3 regions of the Kitasatospora sp. NPDC004799 genome follow, and region 2 is predicted to be linked to each of the others. Evidence: riboswitches for the same ligand, from Rfam matches in the RefSeq annotation. Region 2 holds a riboswitch; each other region holds the start of a gene.

What was found. Region 2 has a riboswitch for cobalamin ahead of ABZW03_RS05450 (HoxN/HupN/NixA family nickel/cobalt transporter). Riboswitches for the same ligand answer to the same signal wherever they lie in the genome.
Region 1: linked by a shared signal. The riboswitch ahead of ABZW03_RS11640 (iron ABC transporter permease) and the one ahead of ABZW03_RS05450 (HoxN/HupN/NixA family nickel/cobalt transporter) in region 2 are both predicted to bind cobalamin.
Region 3: linked by a shared signal. The riboswitch ahead of ABZW03_RS23260 (ribonucleoside-diphosphate reductase subunit alpha) and the one ahead of ABZW03_RS05450 (HoxN/HupN/NixA family nickel/cobalt transporter) in region 2 are both predicted to bind cobalamin.

Annotation. Positions count from the first base shown of each region.
Region 1 covers NZ_JBEXJK010000065.1:9,965-16,192, reverse strand. Annotated here, with positions in the region: gene ABZW03_RS11660 (amino acid ABC transporter ATP-binding protein) at 1-76, shown strand, start outside; gene ABZW03_RS11655 (CGNR zinc finger domain-containing protein) at 234-818, shown strand; gene sodX (nickel-type superoxide dismutase maturation protease) at 815-1,273, opposite strand; gene sodN (superoxide dismutase, Ni) at 1,451-1,846, shown strand; cobalamin riboswitch at 1,957-2,105, shown strand; gene ABZW03_RS11640 (iron ABC transporter permease) at 2,198-3,277, shown strand; gene ABZW03_RS11635 (ABC transporter ATP-binding protein) at 3,274-4,089, shown strand; gene ABZW03_RS11630 (ABC transporter substrate-binding protein) at 4,107-5,099, shown strand; gene ABZW03_RS11625 (nuclear transport factor 2 family protein) at 5,188-5,571, shown strand; gene ABZW03_RS11620 (GNAT family N-acetyltransferase) at 5,582-6,058, shown strand.
Region 2 covers NZ_JBEXJK010000022.1:35,790-42,017, forward strand. Annotated here, with positions in the region: gene ABZW03_RS05415 (GTP-binding protein) at 1-356, opposite strand, end outside; gene rpsN (30S ribosomal protein S14) at 353-658, opposite strand; gene rpmB (50S ribosomal protein L28) at 658-894, opposite strand; gene rpmG (50S ribosomal protein L33) at 1,018-1,182, shown strand; gene ABZW03_RS05435 (type B 50S ribosomal protein L31) at 1,230-1,478, shown strand; gene ABZW03_RS05440 (XRE family transcriptional regulator) at 1,543-2,115, opposite strand; gene ABZW03_RS05445 (EamA family transporter) at 2,269-3,126, shown strand; gene ABZW03_RS05450 (HoxN/HupN/NixA family nickel/cobalt transporter) at 3,123-4,241, opposite strand; cobalamin riboswitch at 4,272-4,485, opposite strand; gene ABZW03_RS05455 (metalloregulator ArsR/SmtB family transcription factor) at 4,567-4,950, shown strand; gene ABZW03_RS05460 (hypothetical protein) at 5,041-6,228, shown strand, end outside.
Region 3 covers NZ_JBEXJK010000193.1:2,173-8,400, reverse strand. Annotated here, with positions in the region: gene ABZW03_RS23275 (helix-turn-helix transcriptional regulator) at 1-573, shown strand, start outside; gene ABZW03_RS23270 (DUF397 domain-containing protein) at 598-792, shown strand; gene ABZW03_RS23265 (ribonucleotide-diphosphate reductase subunit beta) at 853-1,848, opposite strand; gene ABZW03_RS23260 (ribonucleoside-diphosphate reductase subunit alpha) at 1,869-4,268, opposite strand; cobalamin riboswitch at 4,460-4,602, opposite strand; gene ABZW03_RS23255 (hypothetical protein) at 4,935-5,948, shown strand; gene ABZW03_RS23250 (glycosyl hydrolase) at 6,149-6,228, shown strand, end outside.

The DNA.
Region 1 (6,228 bases), on a different contig from region 2:
GTCCGGCAGCCCCCGCGAGGTGCTCACCGACCCGCAGCACGAGCGCACCAGGGCCTTCCTGTCCAAGGTGCTCTGAGCCCGTACCGTCGGCGCCCGGCAGACCCGTCCTGCCGGGCGCCGACGTCTGCCCCGCCCGGGCGCCGACGCTTCCCGTCCGGGCAGGAGGCAGAGTCTCCGTCCGGGTAATAGGCTGGAGGCAGTCAGCCCGTTACCGAATTTCTGGAAGGACCCCTGTGGAGCTCGCCGCCTACGCCGACCTCGCCGTTCGGCTGGTGAACACCGAGGAGCCCGAGCGCGGCACCGACACGCTCACCTCCGTGGAGGCGGTGCGCGCCCTGTTCTCCGACTCCTCGCGGGCCGCCGCCCTCGCCGACGAGTCCGACCTGCCCCGGCTGCGGGCGGTGCGGACCCGGCTGCGCGGGGTCTTCGAGGCCGCCGCCGACGGGGACGAGGTCCGCGGCGTCGACCTGCTGAACAGCCTGCTCATGGAGTACCCCGTCAGCCCGCTGATCTCCGGGCACGACTACCTGGACGACGCCGGGCGGCCGCGCTGGCACCTGCACCTGGCCGACAACTCGCCGACCGCCACCGCGCACTTCAGCGCGGTCGCCTGCATGGGCCTGGCCGTCCACCTGACCGAGCTGGGCGCCGACCGGCTCGGCATCTGCCAGGCCGCGCCCTGCCGCAACGCCTACCTGGACACCTCGACCAACCGCTCCCGGCGCTACTGCTCGGACCGCTGCGCGACCCGCGCCAACGTGGCCGCCTACCGGGCCCGCAAGCGCCAGGAGGCGGAGGCGGCGAACCGCGCTCTCTAGACTTCCTCCACCCAGGCGCCGAGCCGGCGGGCCAGGCCCGGCACCCGGGCCAGCCGCGGGGTGAGCAGCAGCCGCTCCAGCCGGCGCCCCGGCGCCAGCCAGGCCGGGCGCGGGCGCAGCCGCAGCAGCACCCGGCCGAGCACCAGCTCGTCCGGGACGGCGCCGTAGCTGCGGCTGTCGCTGTCCACCGGGCGGTTGTCGGAGAGCAGCCACCAGCCGGCGGCCCGGCGCTCGGCGGCCCGCTTCACCACCAGCAGGTCCTGCTGGAAGGGGTGCCGGAAGAGCACCACCGCGCCCGGCCGGATCGGTGCGCCGTAGCGGACCAGCAGCTGGTCGCCCTCGCGCAGGGTCGGGACCATCGACGGCCCGGCCACGTCGACCAGTCCGAACGGCAGCGCACCGCCCCGGTCCCGTCCTCCGGCCCCGGCGCCCTCCGGCCGCGTGCTCCGCGCCACGACTCCTCCTCCCGCTCCGCCCGCCCCCAGTCTGCCGTACGGACCGTCACCTGTTCGATGTCCGGAATACGCCGGTTCCGCGTCCGCCTTTTGCCCTAGGCCCACCGCCCGATCGCGAATCCGCGGGGGCGGAAGGGTAATCTCGGGCGCGGGAAGACGATCTAAGGAAGGACTCCCATGTTCTCTCGTCTGTTTGCACCGCGCGCCACCGCCCACGCCCACTGCGACCTGCCCTGCGGCGTGTACGACCCGGCGCAGGCCAAGCTGGAGGCCGAGTCGGTCAAGGCCACCCAGGAGAAGTACCAGGCCAACGAGGACCCGCACTTCCGCGCCCGCGCCATCATCATCAAGGAGCAGCGCGCCGAGGCCGTCAAGCACCACATCTCGGTGCTGTGGAGCGACTACTTCAAGGCCCCGCACTTCGAGAAGTACCCGCAGCTGCACCAGCTGATCAACGACACCCTGAAGGCCGCCTCGGCCGCCAAGGCGTCCACCGACCCGGCCACCGGCCAGGCCCTGCTGGACCTGATCGCCGAGGTCGACAAGATCTTCTGGGAGACCAAGCAGGCCTGAGCCTGACGCGTCGCCACCCGACCGCCCCCGTCCGCACCGCCGGACGGGGGCGGTCGTGCGTTCACGTCCCGATCCCACCCGGCCCCTGTCCCGATCCCACCCGGTAAGGGTTGCCTGCCCTGAGTGGCTGTTATGCTGCCAGGGCGTCCGAGGGGGAAGTCCGGTGCGAATCCGGCGCTGACCCGCAACGGTGAGCGCGGCCGTACCAGCCCGTACGACCGCGCCAGCCCGATCGCCCCCGGCCGCTGACCTCCCGACAACTCGCCGCGGACTGCGAGGGGAACGGCGCCCCGGCACGCCTCCGGCCCGCGCCCGCCCCGGCGCACCCGCGGCCCGAGGCAAGGCGCACCCGTGAACCGCGCACCCGCAGACCGAGCGGTCGGCCCACCCGCCCGCCGCACACCCGTCCTCCCGCTCGCCCTCGGCCTCGCCGTCGCCCTGCTGCTGTCGCTGGTCTGCGGGGTCGCCCTCGGCTCCTCCGGGCTCGGGCTGCCCCGCGTGCTGCGGCTGCTGGGCGCCGGGCTGACGGGCGGCCGGCTGGACGCGGGCGAGGCGGCCGCGTACGCGATCGTCTGGGAGATCCGGCTGCCGCGCACCGTGCTGGCCGCCGTGGTCGGCGCCGGGCTGGCCGCCTGCGGGGTCGCCGTCCAGGCCCTGGTGCGCAACGCGCTGGCCGACCCCTTCGTGCTCGGCGTCTCCTCCGGCGCGGCCGTCGGCGCCAACGCCGTCCTGCTGTTCGGCGCCTTCGCCTCGCTCGGGGTGTGGGCGGTCTCCGCCTCCGCCTTCGGCTCCGCGCTGGCCGCCATGACGCTGGTCTACCTCGCCGCCCGCACCGCGTACGGGCTCACCCCGCTGCGGCTGGTCCTCACCGGCACCGCCCTGTCCTACGGCTTCTCCGCCACCACCACGCTGATGGTCTTCGCCGCCGACCGCGGCGAGGCCGCCCGGGACGCCATGATGTGGCTGCTCGGCAGCCTCGGCGGCGCCACCTGGGGCAAGGTGCCGATCGCCGCCGCCACCGTGCTGGCCGGCCTCGCCTACCTGGCCTGCGCCGCCGGCCGGCTGGACGCCCTCGCGATGGGCGACGAGACCTCCGCCTCGCTCGGCGTGGACCCGGACCGGCTGCGCCGCGAGCTGTTCGTGGTGACCGCCGCCGTCACCGGCACCGTGGTCGCGGTCAGCGGGGCGATCGGCTTCGTCGGGCTGCTGGTGCCGCACCTGTCGCGGATGCTGGTCGGCGCCGGGCACCGCCGGGTGCTGGTGATCGCCCCGCTCGCCGGGGCGCTGCTGCTGGTCTGGGTGGACATCGCCTCGCGCACCCTGCTGGCGCCCGCCGAACTGCCCGTCGGGGTGTTCACCGCGGTGCTCGGCGTGCCCGTCTTCCTGGTGATGATGCGCCGCCGCGGCCAGGCCTTCGGAGGCGCCCGATGACCGACCTGACCGACGCGACCCGCGCCGCGGCGCCGACGGTGGCCGAGGACCTCGCCGTGGACGCCGTCTCGGTGGAGCTGGCCGGCACCCGGCTGGTCCACGAGGTGAGCCTGGCGGCCGCCGCCGGGCAGGTGGTCGGGCTGATCGGCCCGAACGGCAGCGGCAAGTCGACCCTGCTGCGCTGCGTCTACCGGGTGCTGGAGCCGGCCGGCGGCGCCGTCCGGCTGGCCGGCGACGACCTGCACGCGCTCACCGCCCGGGAGGGTGCCCGCCGGGTGGCCGCGCTGACCCAGGAGCACTCCGCCGAGTTCGACTTCACCGTCGCCGAGGTGGTCGCCATGGGCCGGCTGCCGCACCGCCGGGGCTTCGGCGCCCCGGCCGACGGGGACGAGCGGCGCTGCGCCGAGGCGCTGCGCAAGGTCCGGGCCGGACACCTCGCCGAGCGGGGCTTCCTGAGCCTGTCCGGGGGCGAGAAGCAGCGGGTGCTGTTCGCCCGCGCCCTGGTCCAGGAACCGCGCCTGCTGGTGCTGGACGAACCCACCAACCACCTCGACATCGCGCACCAGTTGGAGGTGCTGGCGCTCGCCCGGGAGGCCGGTCCGACGGTGCTCACCGCGCTGCACGACCTCAACCTGGCGGCGGGCCACTGCGACCTGCTGTACGTGCTGCGGGCCGGCCGGATCGTCGCCTCGGGGCCGCCCCACGAGGTGCTCCGGCCCGCCCTGCTGGCCGAGGTGTTCGGCGTCCGGGCCACTCCGGTCCGGCACCCGGAGACCGGCGCCCTCCAGCTGCTGTTCGACCGCCTCCCCTGACCCCCTAAGGAACTCCCGTGCGCACCAAGGCCGTTGCCACCGCCGCCCTGCTCGTCCTCGGACTCACCGCCTGCGGCGCCGAGATCGCCCCGAAGGAGGCCGCCACCGGCTCCGCCCACTACCCGGTGACGGTGCGGAACTGCGGGGACGAGCTCACCTTCGACCGCAAGCCCGCCCGGGTGGTGACCAACGACGTCGGCATCACCGAGCTGATGCTCTCCCTCGGCCTCGCCGACCGGATGGCCGGCTACGTGATGCCCGACGACAAGGGCAAGATCGACCAGGTCCCCTGGAAGGACGGCTACCAGCAGACGAAGTGGCTCTCCAAGCAGCGGATCACCAAGGAGATCGCGCTGGACGCCCGGGCCGACCTGGTCTTCGCCGGCTGGCACTACGGCTTCGACGAGGGCCTCGGCTTCACCCCGCAGGCACTCAAGGGCCTCGGCATCGCCTCGTACGTGCTCAGCGAGTCCTGCCGCAGCGGACAGGGCACCGAGCGCGGCGTGATGGACCCGCTGGACGCGCTCTACACCGACCTGGCCAACCTCGGCGCGATCTTCGACGTCCGGGACCGCGCCGACCGGCTGATCGCGGACTTCAAGGCGCGGATCGCCGCCGTCCCGCAGCCCGAGCGCCGCCCGTCCGTCTTCCTGTACGACAGCGGGCAGGACAAGCCGTACACCGCCGGGAAGTTCGCCGCCGCGAACGAGATCATCGCCAGGGCCGGCGGGACCAACGTGATGGGCGACCTCTCCGACAGCTGGGTCACGGCCGGCTGGGAGACCGTGGTGCGGCGCGACCCCGAGGTGATCGTGATCAACAACTACGGCGGCACCGGTGCCGAGGAGAAGCGGCGGTTCCTCACGTCCTTCCCGCCGCTGGCCGGCGTCGCCGCGATCCGGAACGACCGGATCTTCGTCATGGACTACGTCGACCTGGTGGAGAGCCCGCGCAACCCGGCCGCGATCAGCGCCCTGGCCGGGTACCTGCGCACCGTACCGGCCAACTGACCGGCCCGCTCCGCGCTCCTCCGGGCCGGTGGCCGCGGGCGTACGCTCGAGGTACGAGCCGACGGAACCCGACCGGAGGAGCGAGACCATGACCACCACGGCGGCCCCCGCCGCCTTCGACACCCGCGCGCTGCGCGAGGGCATCGAGCGCCGCGACGCCGACACCCTGCTGGCGCTCTACGCGGACGACGCCGAACTGCGCGTGGTCGACCGCAGGACCCAGCCCAGCCACCCCCTGGTGATGCACGGCCGGGACGAGATCGGCGCCATGCTGGAGGACGTCTACGGGCGCGAGATGACCCACAAGCTGGAACAGGTGGTGGTCCAGGGCGACCACGTCGCGTTCCTGGAGTCCTGCCGGTACCCGGACGGCGTCCGGGTGCTGATGTCCTCGATGGCCGGCCTGCGGGACGGCCGGATCGTCGACCAGACCTCCGTCCAGGCCTGGGACGAGAGCGGTCCCGAGCAGTAGGCTCACTGGCATGATCCGCACCGCCGTCGCCACCGACGTCCCCGTCATCCACGCCATGGTCCGCGAACTCGCGGAGTACGAGCAGGCCCTGCACGAGGCGAAGGCCACCGAGGAGCAGCTGCACGAGGCCCTGTTCGGCGAGAACCCGGCCCTGTTCGGGCTGATCGCCGAGGACGACGCCACCGGCGAGCCGGTCGGCTTCGCGGTCTGGTTCCGCAACTTCTCGACCTGGCGCGGCACCCACGGGATCTACCTGGAGGACCTGTACGTCCGTCCCCAGGCGCGCGGCGGCGGCCACGGCAAGGCGCTGCTGCTGGAGCTGGCCCGGATCGCCGTCGAGCGCGGCTACTCCCGGGTCGAGTGGTCGGTCCTGGACTGGAACCAGCCCTCGATCGACTTCTACAAGTCGATCGGCGCGGTGCCGATGAGCGAGTGGTCGGTGTTCCGGCTCACCGACGAGGCGCTGGCCGCCGCCGGACGGCGCTGAACGGCTCCCCGGAGTCCGGGGAAAGGGTCTGCCACCCTGCGTCGCAATGCCTTACCATGAGTAACTCCCGAACCGGGTGCGGAAGGCAGAGCGATGGCGGATCCGCGACGCCGGAGCCCCCCAGGGGTAGCAAGCGGGTAACAAGCGGGGTACCAAGAAAGCACAGCGCG
Region 2 (6,228 bases):
TCGCCCCCGGCGATCACCTCGACCGCCGGGTGCGGGTCGCTGCCGCCCCACAGTTCGACGATCGCCAGTCCGTACCGGCCGCCGTCGGCGATCTCCAGCAGCCGGGGCAGCAGGTCCTCGCGCAGGGCGCAGCACGGGCAGTCGTTCACCAGCGGCACGTCGGCCACGTCGAAGGCCCCGCCCGCGTCGCGCAGTTCGCGGCGGACGGTGCCGAGCGCGGCGTCCCGCAGGTCGTGGTGCAGGACCACGGCGTCCACCGCGGCGGCCGCCAGCTCCTCGACGGCGGCGCGGCGCTGCTCCGCGTGCAGGCCGGCGACGACCACCACCGGCAGCCTGGTCCCGTCCACGGCGCTCACCAGCTCGCCTTGCGGACGCCGGGGAGGTGGCCGGCGTGGGCGTGCGCCCGCAGGCTGACCCGGGAGAGCCCGAAGGCCCGCAGGTAGCCGCGGGGCCGGCCGTCCACGGCGTCCCGGTTGCGGACCCGGGTGGCGCTGGCGTCGCGCGGCTGGCGGGCGAGTTCGGCCTGGGCGGCGGCGCGCTCGGCCGCTCCGGTGCCGGGGTGGGCGATGATCCGCTTGAGCTCGGCCCGGCGCTCGGCGTAGCGGGCGACGGTCGCGCGCCGCTGCTCGTTCTTGGCGATCTTGCTCTGCTTGGCCATCAGACCTTCTCCCCCCGGGCCCGGATCCGGGCGACGGCGGCCTCGATGCCGATCGCGTCGACGGTGCGGATGCCCTTGGCGCTCAGCGCGAGCCGGACGTACCGGCCCTCGCCGGGCAGCCAGTAGCGCTTGTGCTGGATGTTCGGGTCGAAGCGGCGGCGGGTGCGGCGGTGCGAGTGCGAGATCGCGTTGCCGAAGCCGGGCCGTCGGCCGGTGAGCTGGCAGTGGGCGGACATGGGTGCTCCCTGGCGTCCGGGAATGGGCAGGACCGGGCTCACGTTACACCAGATGAAAATGACTTCCATTTCGGTGTACGGTTTCGATCCGACGCCCCCGCCACCCCGTCAGGAGGACGCCCGATGGCCCGCAGCGAACTGCGCCCGGTGATCAAGCTCCGCTCCACCGCCGGCACCGGCTTCACGTACGTGACCCGCAAGAACCGCCGCAACGACCCGGACCGGATGGTCCTGCGCAAGTACGACCCGGTCGCCGGCCGGCACGTCGACTTCCGCGAGGAGCGCTGACCCGAACCCCGCCCCCGCCCCGCCCGCACACCCCGAGGAGCCCCGCCATGAAGCCCGGAATCCACCCCGCCTACCGCCCGGTCGTCTTCCGCGACAAGGTCGGCGACCTCGCCTTCCTCACGCGCTCGACGCTGACCAGCGACCGCACCGTCGAGTGGGAGGACGGCCGCACCTACCCGGTGATCGACGTCGAGATCTCCTCGGCGAGCCACCCCTTCTACACCGGCCAGTCCCGGGTGCTCGACACCGCCGGGCGGGTCGAGCAGTTCCGCCGCCGCTACGGCGACCGGCACTGACCACGGAACGCGAACGGCGCCTCCCCGCTCCGGGGAGGCGCCGTTCGGGCGTGCACGGGGAGGATCAGCGCGGCGGCGGGACCGACACCACCATGGTCAGCCGCAGCACCCCGTCCCCCGCGTTGCGGTAGACGTGGGCGTACGAGGCGTCGAAGGAGACGGTGCTGCCGGCCGGCACCGCGTGCTCGCGCTCCCCGTGCACCAGGGTCAGCTCGCCCTCGTCGACCCGGAGGATCTCCACCGTCCCGGCCGGGTGCGGCTCGGAGGAGTACTCCTCGCCCGGCTCCATCCGCCAGCCCCACAGCTCCAGCGGCCCGGGCGCCTCGATCCCGTGCAGCAGGACGCCCGTCCCGCCGGACGGCCCGGTCCACAGCGGGACGGCCTGGTCGCCCGGGACGACCCGGACGTCGGGCCCCTCCTCGTAGTCGAGCAGCGTGGCGATCGAGACGCCGAGCGCGTCGCCGATCCGGACCACGGTGGCCACGCTCGGGTTGGTGCGGCCCTGCTCGATCTGGACGATCATGCCGCGGCTCACCCCGGAGCGGGCGGCGAGGGCGTCCAGGGTGTGGCCGCGCTCGGTGCGCAGCCGCTTGACGTTGCGGGCGAGCGCCCGGGAGACGAGGTCGGGGTCCGGCACGCGGGCAGTCCTCCGGTGTCCACAGGTCGAGACCGATCACAATAGTGCTCGGCAGAGTTCAGTTCATTGCACTACGCTGCGGGTTCCGACAACGAGTCCACCCGACTGTACTGCGGAGTCCATTGTGCTGTCCTCACTCCCCGGGGGCCTGCGGTGACCGTCCTGCTCGCCCTGTCCGCCAGCCTGCTCACCGGCCTCGCCGACTTCGGCGGCGGCGTCCTCACCCGCCGGCTGCCCGCGCTCGCCGTGGTGGTCGCCTCCCAGGCCGCGGCCGCCGCCGTCCTGCTGCTCGCCGTCCTGGCCACCGGCGGCTGGACCGAGGCCTCCCCCGCGCTCTGGTACGCCGTCGCCGCCGGGGTGATCGGCCCGTTCGCGATGCTCGCCTTCTACCGGGCGCTCGCGCTCGGCCCGATGGGCGTGGTCTCCCCCCTGGCCACCGTCGGCGTCGTGGTGCCGGTCGGCGTCGGGCTCGCGCTCGGCGAGCGGCCCGGCCCCGGGCAGCTGGCCGGCATCGCGGTGGCCGTGGCCGGTGTGGTGCTGGCCGGCGGGCCCGAACGCGGCGGGCCGTCCGCCGCCCGCACGGCCCTGCTGCTCACCCTGGCCGCGGCGTTCGGCTTCGGCGCCACCATGGCCCTGGTCTCGCACGCCTCGGCGGGCGGCGGGCTGCTGCTCGTCCTGTGCGTCCAACGGCTCGTCAACATCGTCGTCGGCGCCGCCGCGCTGCTGGTCGGCCGGCGCGGCACCGACACCAGCAGCGCCGGGCCGCTGCCGGAACTGCGGGCCCGGCTGCCCCTGCTCACCGGCATCGGCCTGGCCGATGCCGCCGGCAACGCCACCTACGCGATGGCCTCGCACGGCGGCTCGGCGGCGGTGGCCGCCGTGCTCGCCTCGCTCTACCCGGTGGTCACCGCGCTGCTGGCGCGCGGGGTCCTGAAGGAGCGGCTGCGCCCGGTCCAGGTGGTCGGCGCCGGGCTCGCCGTCGCGGGCACGCTGCTGCTCGCGGCCGCCTAGGACTCCTGGGACGGCGTCCAGCGCTGCTCGACCTGGGCCAGCTTCCAGTACCCGATCGCGATCGCCCAGACCACCACGAACAGCCCGGCGATGGCGTAGCCGACGTTGTCCAGCGAGATGTCCGCGACGAACCCGGTGACCGGGTCGGTCAGGTCGAGCTTCTCGTGCAGCACCCCGACCAGCTCGATGGTGCCGATGATGAAGGCCACCGCGATCGACAGCCCAGTGATGGTCAGGTTGTAGTACACCTTCCGGACCGGATTGGCGAAGGCCCACTGGTACGCGAAGTTCATGAACGTCCCGTCCAGCGTGTCGAACAGGCTCATCCCGGCCGCGAACAGCAGCGGCAGGCAGACGATCGCGTACCAGGGCAGCCCGGAGGCCGCGCCGGAACCGGCCATCACCATCAGGGTGACCTCGGTCGCGGTGTCGAAGCCCAGGCCCAGCACCATGCCCACCGGGAACATCTGCCCCGGCCGGGTGATCGACCGGGTCGCCCGGTTCAGCACCCGGGCCATGAACCCGCGCGAGTCGAGGTGCGCCTCCAGCTCCCGCTCGTCGAACTGCCCGGCCCGCATCGCCCGGAAGACCTTGAGGATGCCGAGCAGCGCCGCCAGGTTGAGCGCGCCGATCAGGTAGAGGAAGACGCCGGAGGTGGTCGTCCCGACCATGCCGAGCCACTGGTGGGTGGTCGACTCGTCGTCCATCAGGGTGTTCGCCAGCTGCGCGCCGCCCGCCACCAGGGCGGCCATGAGCACCACCATCGAGGAGTGCCCGAGGGCGAACCAGAAGCCCACCGAGACCGGCCGCTTGCCGTCCGCCATCAGCTTGCGGGTGGTGTTGTCGATCACCGCGATGTGGTCGGCGTCGAAGGCGTGCCGCATGCCGAGGGTGTACGCGGTGATCCCCAGGCCCACCCCGAAGACCTGGGTACCGACCGCGTACCGCTCGGGCGCGACCAGGAAGACGAGCGTCCCGAAGGCCACCAGGTGCATGGCCAGGATCACCCCCATCAGCCCGGCCGTACGGATGGTGTCCTCGCGCCGCCACTTGAAGCTGGGCAGCACGGAGGGGGCCGCCTTCGCCCCGGCGGCAACGGTTTCGGGCAGGGTCATCTGCGGATCACGCTCCAGCACCTCGTGGAAAACCTCGTGAGATGCCGTGGCCGGTCTCCTGGCTGACGGGACGCCCGTACCCGCCTTCCCAGGCGCGCGAGGCGCCCAGTGGCTCCATGGGTCCGGACGACGTTCCTCCGTGGGCGGAGGAACGACCCGATCACAGTGGCGAGGGCCGCTCCGGGCTGGGACCCCTGAGGGTCCGTCACCGGTCTTCCCGAGCACCACGGCGGGGAACACCGTAGGGCCCCACCCCGACCCGTGCAAGGCTGCGCACCTGCGCAGGTGTCCAGGATCACAGGCCGCCGCCTGCAAGAATGTCCGCATGCATCTCGTACCGGCCGACCGCGCGGGCCACCGCACCATCGACGGGCACCGGGTCTGCGAGGCCATCGCCGCGATCGGCGACCCCGCGCACGTCCGGTCCTGGGCCGAGCGGTTCTCCCTGCTCGCCGACCCCGGGCGGCTCGCCCTGCTGCTCGCCCTGCACCGGGCCGGCCCGCTCGCCGTCACCGACCTCGCGGTCGCCACCGGCATGCGCGACCCCGCCGTTTCCCAGGCCCTGCGGCTGCTCCGGACGGCCGGCGTGGTCACCGGCGACCGGGACGGACGCGTGGTGCGCTACCGGCTCGTGGACGAGGCCATGCGCCCCCTCCTCGACGAGTGCGCCGCCGCCGAGCACCACGAGCCCACCGCCGCGGCGGGCTGACTCCTCCTCGGGCGGCCGGCCTCCGCCCGGGCCGCTGACCTCCGCCCGGAAAGGCGCGCCGGAGACGGCCCCGGCCAGTACGATCATGGTGTGCCGTCCCGCCCCCACGCCTGGCCCGCCGACCGGTGGAACACCGACCCGGTCAAGGCCCGCGTGCTGGCGGTCGCCCGCACCCTCACCTCGGCCACCCGGGTCCTGGACGTCCTCTCCCTGGTCCGGCCGCACGGCGTCGACCGGTACTTCACCGTCAACCCCGGCTCGGTCTTCGCCGACCGCGCCCTGGAGGAGTACCTGCGCGGCCTGCCCGGGTTCACCGTGCTGGACTGGGAGGAGGCCGTCCGCCGCCGCTTCGACCTGGCCGTGGCCTGCGCCGTCCACTCCTCCATGCACCGCCTGGACGCCCGGCTCGTCGTCCTCCCGCACGGGGCCGGCTACAACCGCCTGGTCACCGAGTCCACCGGCGACACGGTCAGCGCCGCCGGCCTGTCCCGCAACGAACTCACCCACCGCGGACGGGTGTTCGTGGACGTCCTCGGCCTCTCCCACCCCGAGCAGCTGGACCGGCTCCGGGCCTCCTGCCCCGAGGCGCTGGACGTCGCCCGGGTGGTCGGCGACCCGTGCTTCGACCGGATGCTCGCCAGCCGGCGCTCCCGGGACGGCTACCGCGCCGCGCTCGGCGCCGTCGGCGGTCGGCGGCTCGTCGTCGTCAGCTCCACCTGGAGCGAGCACTCGTTATTCGGCCGCCGCCCCGACCTGCCCCGCCGGCTGGTCCGCCAACTGCCCGCCGACGAGTACGCGGTGGCCGTCGTCCTGCACCCCAACGTGTGGAGCCGCCACGACCCCGAGGCGCTGCTCGACGACGCCCGCCGGATGGGCCTGCGCCTGATCCCGCCCCACCAGGGCTGGCAGGCCGCCCTCGTCGCCGCCGACTGCGTGATCGGCGACCACGGCTCGGTCACCGTCTACGGCGCCGCCCTGGAGCACCGCACCATGGTCGTCGCCACCGGCGCCGCCGAACTCGACCCGCGCTCCCCCAGCTACGCCTTCGGCCAGGCCGCGCCGCTGCTCGACCCGGACGGGGACCTCGCCGCCCAGCTGGAACGGACCCTCGCCCGGGACCCGGCCGACCTGCGCGGGATCACCGACCGCTCGCTCGCCCACCGCGGCGAGTCCGCCCGGGTGCTGCGCCCGCTGCTCTACTCCTTCCTGGACGGCCTGGACGAGCCCCCGGGCGAGCCGGTCCTGCCGCCCTACCCCCGGCCCGTCCCCTGCCCCGGC
Region 3 (6,228 bases), on a different contig from region 2:
GCTCGACCGTCCTACTCGGACTTCATCGATTACGAGGAGACGGCCGACTACATCAGGTCGTTCGAGAACATGCTGATCTCGGGCCTCTTGCAGACGCCCGACTACGCTCGCGCGGTGATGCAGGCCAAGCCGTCCGGGCTGAATGTCGAACAGGTGGATGCTCTGGTGACCGCTCGGATGGAGCGGCAGCAAGTACTCAGCAAGTCCAACCCGCCGCGCCTGTGCGTGATCGAGGGCGAGTCCGCGCTGCGTGTTCAGGTGGGCGGTTCGAAGGTCATGGCCGGGCAACTCGACAAGCTGGTTGAGATGGCTGAGCATCCCTATGTGGAGCTCCAGGTCTTGCCGGATCGTGCAGGTGCCCATGCCGGCCTGATGGGGTCGTTCGTGATGTTCGGATTTCCGTCGCCGGACTACTCCGATGTCGTCTGTGTGGAGCACCGGACCGGGACGCTCTACATGGAGACGCCAGCCGAGATCGATGAGTACACGCTGATCTTCGACTCCCTCCGCTCAATCGCCTTGAGTCCGGCTGACAGTCTCGACATGATCGCTCGGGTACGGCAGGAGTTCTGAACTCCGGGCAAGGGATGGTGGGTCGTGACTGAGGAATCCGAATGGCAGAAGAGTTCATACAGCGGGCAGGGCGGGAACTGCCTTGAGGCCCGGGCTGGGCTGGCGGCAGTGGCTGTCCGGGATTCGAAGGACCCGGGTGGGCCGGCGCTGCTCTTCGCGGCTGATGCCTGGGCCTCCTTCCTCGCAGGGGTCAAGTCCGGGGAGTTTTCGACCGACTGAAACATACAGAGGTGCCCCGCACGGGCTGTGGCCGTGCGGGGCACCTCTGTCTGTCGACCTTTAGAAGTCGTCGTCGAAGGACACCGAGCCCTCAACCGCGACCTGGTACGCCGAGACCCGGCGCTCGAAGAAGTTGGTCAGCTCCTGGACGTTCTGGAGCTCCATGAAGCCGAACGGGTTCGTCGACCCGTAGCGGATCGGGAGGCCCAGGCGCGCGAGGCGCTGGTCGGCGACCGCCTGCAGGTACTCCCGCATCGAGGCGGTGTTCATGCCGGGCAGGCCGTCACCGCACAGGTCCTGGGCGAACTGGAGCTCGGCCTCGACGGCCTCCTCCAGCATCTCCGTCACCTGCTTGGCCATCTCCTCGTCGAAGAGGTCGGGCTCCTCCTCGCGGACGGTGTCCACCACGGAGAACGCGAAGTCCATGTGCATGGACTCGTCGCGGAACACCCAGTTGGTCCCCGTGGCGAGACCGTGCAGCAGACCCCGGCTCCGGAACCAGTACACGTAGGCGAACGCGCCGTAGAAGAACAGGCCCTCCACACACGCCGCGAAGCAGATCAGGTTGAGCAGGAACGCCCGCCTGTCCTCCTTCGTCTGCAGCGAGTCGATGTGGTCGACCGCGTTCATGTACTTGAAGCAGAACTTGGCCTTCTGCGCGATCGACGGGATGTTCTCCACCGCCGCGAAGGCCGCCGCGCGGTCCTCCGGGTCGGGCAGGTACGTGTCCAGCAGCGTCAGGTAGAACTGCACATGGACGGCCTCCTCGAACAGCTGACGGCTCAGGTAGAGCCGCGCCTCCGGGGAGTTGATGTGCTTGTACAGGCTCAGCACCACGTTGTTCGCGACGATCGAGTCACCGGTCGCGAAGAAGGCGACCAGCCGGCCGATCATGTGCCGCTCGCCCTCGCTGAGCTTCGCCAGGTCCGCGACGTCCGAGTGCAGGTCCACCTCCTCCACCGTCCAGGTGTTCTTGATGGCGTCCCGGTACCGGTCGTAGAACGACGGGTACCGCATCGGGCGCAGGGTCAGCTCGAAGCCGGGGTCGAGCAGCATCTTGCGGTCGTCGGGGGTGCTCACTGGCAGGCCTCGCAGGACTCGGGGTTCTCCAGGGAGCAGGCGATGGCGTCCTGCTCGGCCTGGGTCATGGTGGGGGCGGGCACCGGCACGGCGGTCCGGGCGGTGCCGGACGCGGCCTGGGCGATGCGGGTGGCCGGGCGCGACCGCAGGTAGTAGGTGGTCTTCAGACCGACCTTCCACGCGTACGCGTACATCGAGCTCAGCTTGCCGATGGTCGGCGCCGCCATGAACAGGTTCAGGGACTGGCTCTGGTCCAGGTACGGCATGCGGGCGGCGGCCAGGTCGATCAGCGCGCGCTGCGGCAGCTCCCAGGCCGTCCGGTACAGCGAACGCACCTCGGCGGGCAGCCAGTTCAGCTCCTGCACCGAGCCGTTGGCGTCGCGCAGGGCGTCGCGGGTCTGCTGGTCCCAGACGCCGAGCTCCTTGAGCTCGCGCACCAGGTACGGGTTGACCTGGAGGAACTCGCCGGACAGCGTCTCGCGCTTGAACAGGTTGGACACCTGCGGCTCGATGCACTCGTACACGCCGGCGATGGAGGCGATGGTCGCGGTCGGCGCGATGGCCAGCAGCAGCGAGTTGCGCAGGCCGGTCTCGGCGATCCGGGCGCGCAGCGCCGTCCAGCGGTCGGCCCACTGCGGGGCGGCCGACGGGAAGTGGTCGATGTGCAGCTCGCCGCGGGCGGCGCGGGTCTCGCCGTACGCCTCGTGGCGGCCCAGCTGCTCGGCCAGGTCGGCGGAGCGCTCGTAGGCGGTGAGCATGATGCGCTCGGCGATCAGCGTGGAGAGCTGCTTCGCCTCCGCCGAGTCGAAGTCGATCCGCAGCTTGAAGAAGACGTCCTGGAGGCCCATCACGCCGAGGCCGACCGGCCGCCAGCGGGAGTTGGACGTGCCGGCCTCGGTGGTCGGGTAGAAGTTGATGTCCACCACGCGGTCGAGGAAGGTGACGGCGGTGCGCACGGTGGCGTCCAGCCGCTCCCAGTCCATCGCGCCGAGCAGGTCGTCGGCGGAGGCGCCGGCGGCCACGTGGGCGCCCAGGTTGACCGACCCCAGGTTGCAGACGGCGGTCTCGGAGTCGTCCGTGACCTCCAGGATCTCGGTGCACAGGTTGGAGGAGTGCACCGTGCGGCCGGGCAGCGCGGTCTGGTTGGCGGCGCGGTTGGAGGCGTCCTTGAAGGTCATCCAGCCGTTGCCGGTCTGCGCCAGGGTGCGCATCATGCGGGCGTACAGGGTCTGCGCCGGGATGGTGCGGACGGCCTTGCCGGCCTGCTCGGCCTTGCGGTAGGCCTCGTCGAAGTCGGCGCCCCAGAGGTCGACCAGCTCCGGCACGTCGGCCGGGGAGAACAGCGACCAGTCCTGGTTGGCGTTGACCCGGCGCATGAACTCGTCCGGGATCCAGTGCGCCAGGTTGAGGTTGTGGGTGCGGCGCGCCTCCTCGCCGGTGTTGTCGCGGAGCTCCAGGAACTCCTCGATGTCGGCGTGCCAGGTCTCCAGGTAGACGCAGGCCGCGCCCTTGCGGCGGCCGCCCTGGTTGACGGCGGCGACCGAGGAGTCGAGGGTGCGCAGGAACGGCACGATGCCGTTGGACTTGCCGTTGGTGCCGCGGATCAGGCTGCCGCGCGAGCGGATGCGCGAGTAGGACAGGCCGATGCCGCCGGCGTGCTTGGAGAGGCGGGCGATCTGCGCGTAGCGGTTGTAGATCGAGTCCAGGTTGTCCAGCGGCGAGTCGAGCAGGTAGCAGCTCGACATCTGCGGGTGCCGGGTGCCGGAGTTGAAGAGCGTCGGCGAGGAGGTCAGGTACTCCAGGCGGCTCATCAGGCCGTACAGCTCGGCCACCTCGCGCACCGACTGCTCGCTGTCGCCGACCGCCAGGCCACAGGCGACGCGGAGCAGGAAGTGCTGCGGGGTCTCGATCACCTTGCGGGTGATCGGGTGGCGCAGCAGGTAGCGGGACTGCACGGTGCGCAGGCCGAAGTACTCGAAGCGGTCGTCGCCGGCGGCGTCGACCAGCGCGTCCAGGGCGGCGGCGTGCTTGGCGACGAAGGCGGCGGTGGTGTCGCCGATCAGGCCCTCGGCGTGGCCGACGGCGATCGAGGCGGAGAAGGACGTCGAACCCTGGCTGTTCGCCTCGTCGACGATCTCCAGGGCGAGCAGGCGGGCGGCCAGCTTCGAGTACTGGGGGTCCTCGGCGATCATCGACGCGGCGGCGTCCACGGCCAGCCCGCGCAGCTCGGCGAAGTCCGAACCGGCGTGGCGGCCGCGCAGCGCGGCGGCGGCGACATGGCCGGGGTCGACCTCGGTGAGGTCGGTGCTGCGGTCGGTGAGCAGCCGCAGCAGGGCGCCGCCGGGGTCGGAGACCGTCGGGTCGGTGAAGGCGGTACCGGAGCCCTGGGCGGGCAGGGTGGCTGAGGCGGCGGTGGTCAAGGCGCTCTCTCCTGGCGGCGATCGGCGGCGGTGATCGGGGGCCACCGGGCCGATCGGGGCAGGGGAGCACGGCACGAACGCAGAAGCGTCGCGCGACGGTGACTCCCCGGCCCGCCCGCGAGGCCCGGAGGGGTACTGCTCGTGCCGGCGCGGCCTCTGCGGGAGGGCCGTGGCGCACGCTGGTCGGCAGGTACTCGGACTCGCGGGACGGCTGCTGGAGCCGCCCGCACACCGCTGCGGGGCAGTCCCGGATTCGCACCGGGTTCCCCTGCATCGACAGCAGGAGTGAGCATACATGTAGTGGTGTCTCCCTGAAGCGACCCCAGATGTAGTGCGGCGCCGCGTGTCGGGGCGATAACCGGTCGTACCGGAACCATGGCGGGCGGTGGCCGTCGGCGGCCCCGGAACCGGGCCGGGGAGTCATGGTTTCGATACGGAACGGTCACCGGGAGGATCGACGGTCATGAGGATGCCCTACGATCTGGGCGCATGAGCGACGGAACTGGCGTACCTGGGCAGGGGCCGCAGGGAACGCCGCCCGCCGGGTCGGGGGGCGCACAGAGTCAGCAGCCGGTGGTGCCTGGTCCGGTACCGCCGCCGAGTGGGGGTTTCGGGCCGCCGCCCGCCTCGTACGGGCCGGTCGTGCCGTCGGCGCAGCCGGTCGCGCAGCCCATCCCGCCGGTGCCGCAGCCGGTCGCGCCGCCGCCGCAGCCGGGTCCGCCGGTCGGGCCGCCGCAACCCCTGCCGCCGGTCGCGCCGCCGCAGCCCCAGCCGGTCGCGCAGCCGCAGCCGAACCCCCAGCCGCAGCCGCAGTGGCACCTCCAGCAGCAGCCCCAGCAGCCGGTCCCGCCGCAGCGGGCCGAGCCGGACTGGGACGCGCTGGCGGACCGCAACGAGGCCGACGGCAAGCGCCGTCGCCGGATGAGGGTCATCGGCGTGGTGGCCGCGGTCGCCGTGGTCGGCGGTCTGGCCGCCGGCGGCGTGCTGCTGTTCAAGGGCAAGAAGGAGGACGGCCCCCCGAAGGCCGTCAACTCCGTCCAGCCGACGGTGACCCCGAGCGTCTCCGGCACGCCGGGCGGCGAGCCGGCCGACCCGTCGAAGCCGATCTGGGAGGCCACCACCGACCCGGCGCCGCAGGACGCGGGGGCGCTGTTCTCCGCGCTCCAGGTGACGATCAACGGTGCCACCTGGAACCGGACCGTCGTGGCGCTGGACTCGCCCTGCTGGGACGGGAACTCCACGACCGGCGGGCTGGGCAAGGTGCTCGGCGACCAGGGGTGCCAGCAGGTGCTCCGGGCGACGTACGTCTCCGGTGACAGCGCGGTCACCGTCGGGGTGGCGGTCTTCGACCACAGGATCCAGGCCGAGACGGCGACGAAGAACTTCACCGGCCAGCTCAAGGGCGCGCCCGCGGCCGGGTCGCCGGCGTTCTGCGCCGCGGCCGGCTGCACCGGTACGCACAGCAGCCTGGGCCGGTACGCCTACTTCACGGTCGAGGGCTCGGCGAAGGGCGGCAACGCCCCGGACGCCACGGCCACCGCGGCGGCCCCCGGGTTCGTCGAGCACGTGAAGGGGCAGCTGCTCAAGCGCGCCAAGGCCGCGTCCTCGGCCGCGCCCGGCGTCCAGGGCACCCCGCCGGCGGCTTCGGCGGGCTGACCCGCCGCGACGACGCGCCCGCCGGCGGCCCCGGCGGGCCGGACCGTCGTGATGCCCCGGCCCGTCGTGACACCCCGGCCCCGGCGGGTCGTTCGCGGGGGCCGGGGGAGTGTGGCAGGCTCTCGGAACAGTCATTTCGCATGCGTGTTCCGGTTGCGTCCGTGGGGGGCGGCGCCGGCGAGCAACCGGAGGAGCGGTCCGTGGCCCTGCCCAGTGCCCTGCGCGGCAAGCCCGCCGTCCTGGCCGCGGCCGGGATCGTCGCCGCCGCGGGAGCGGTCGT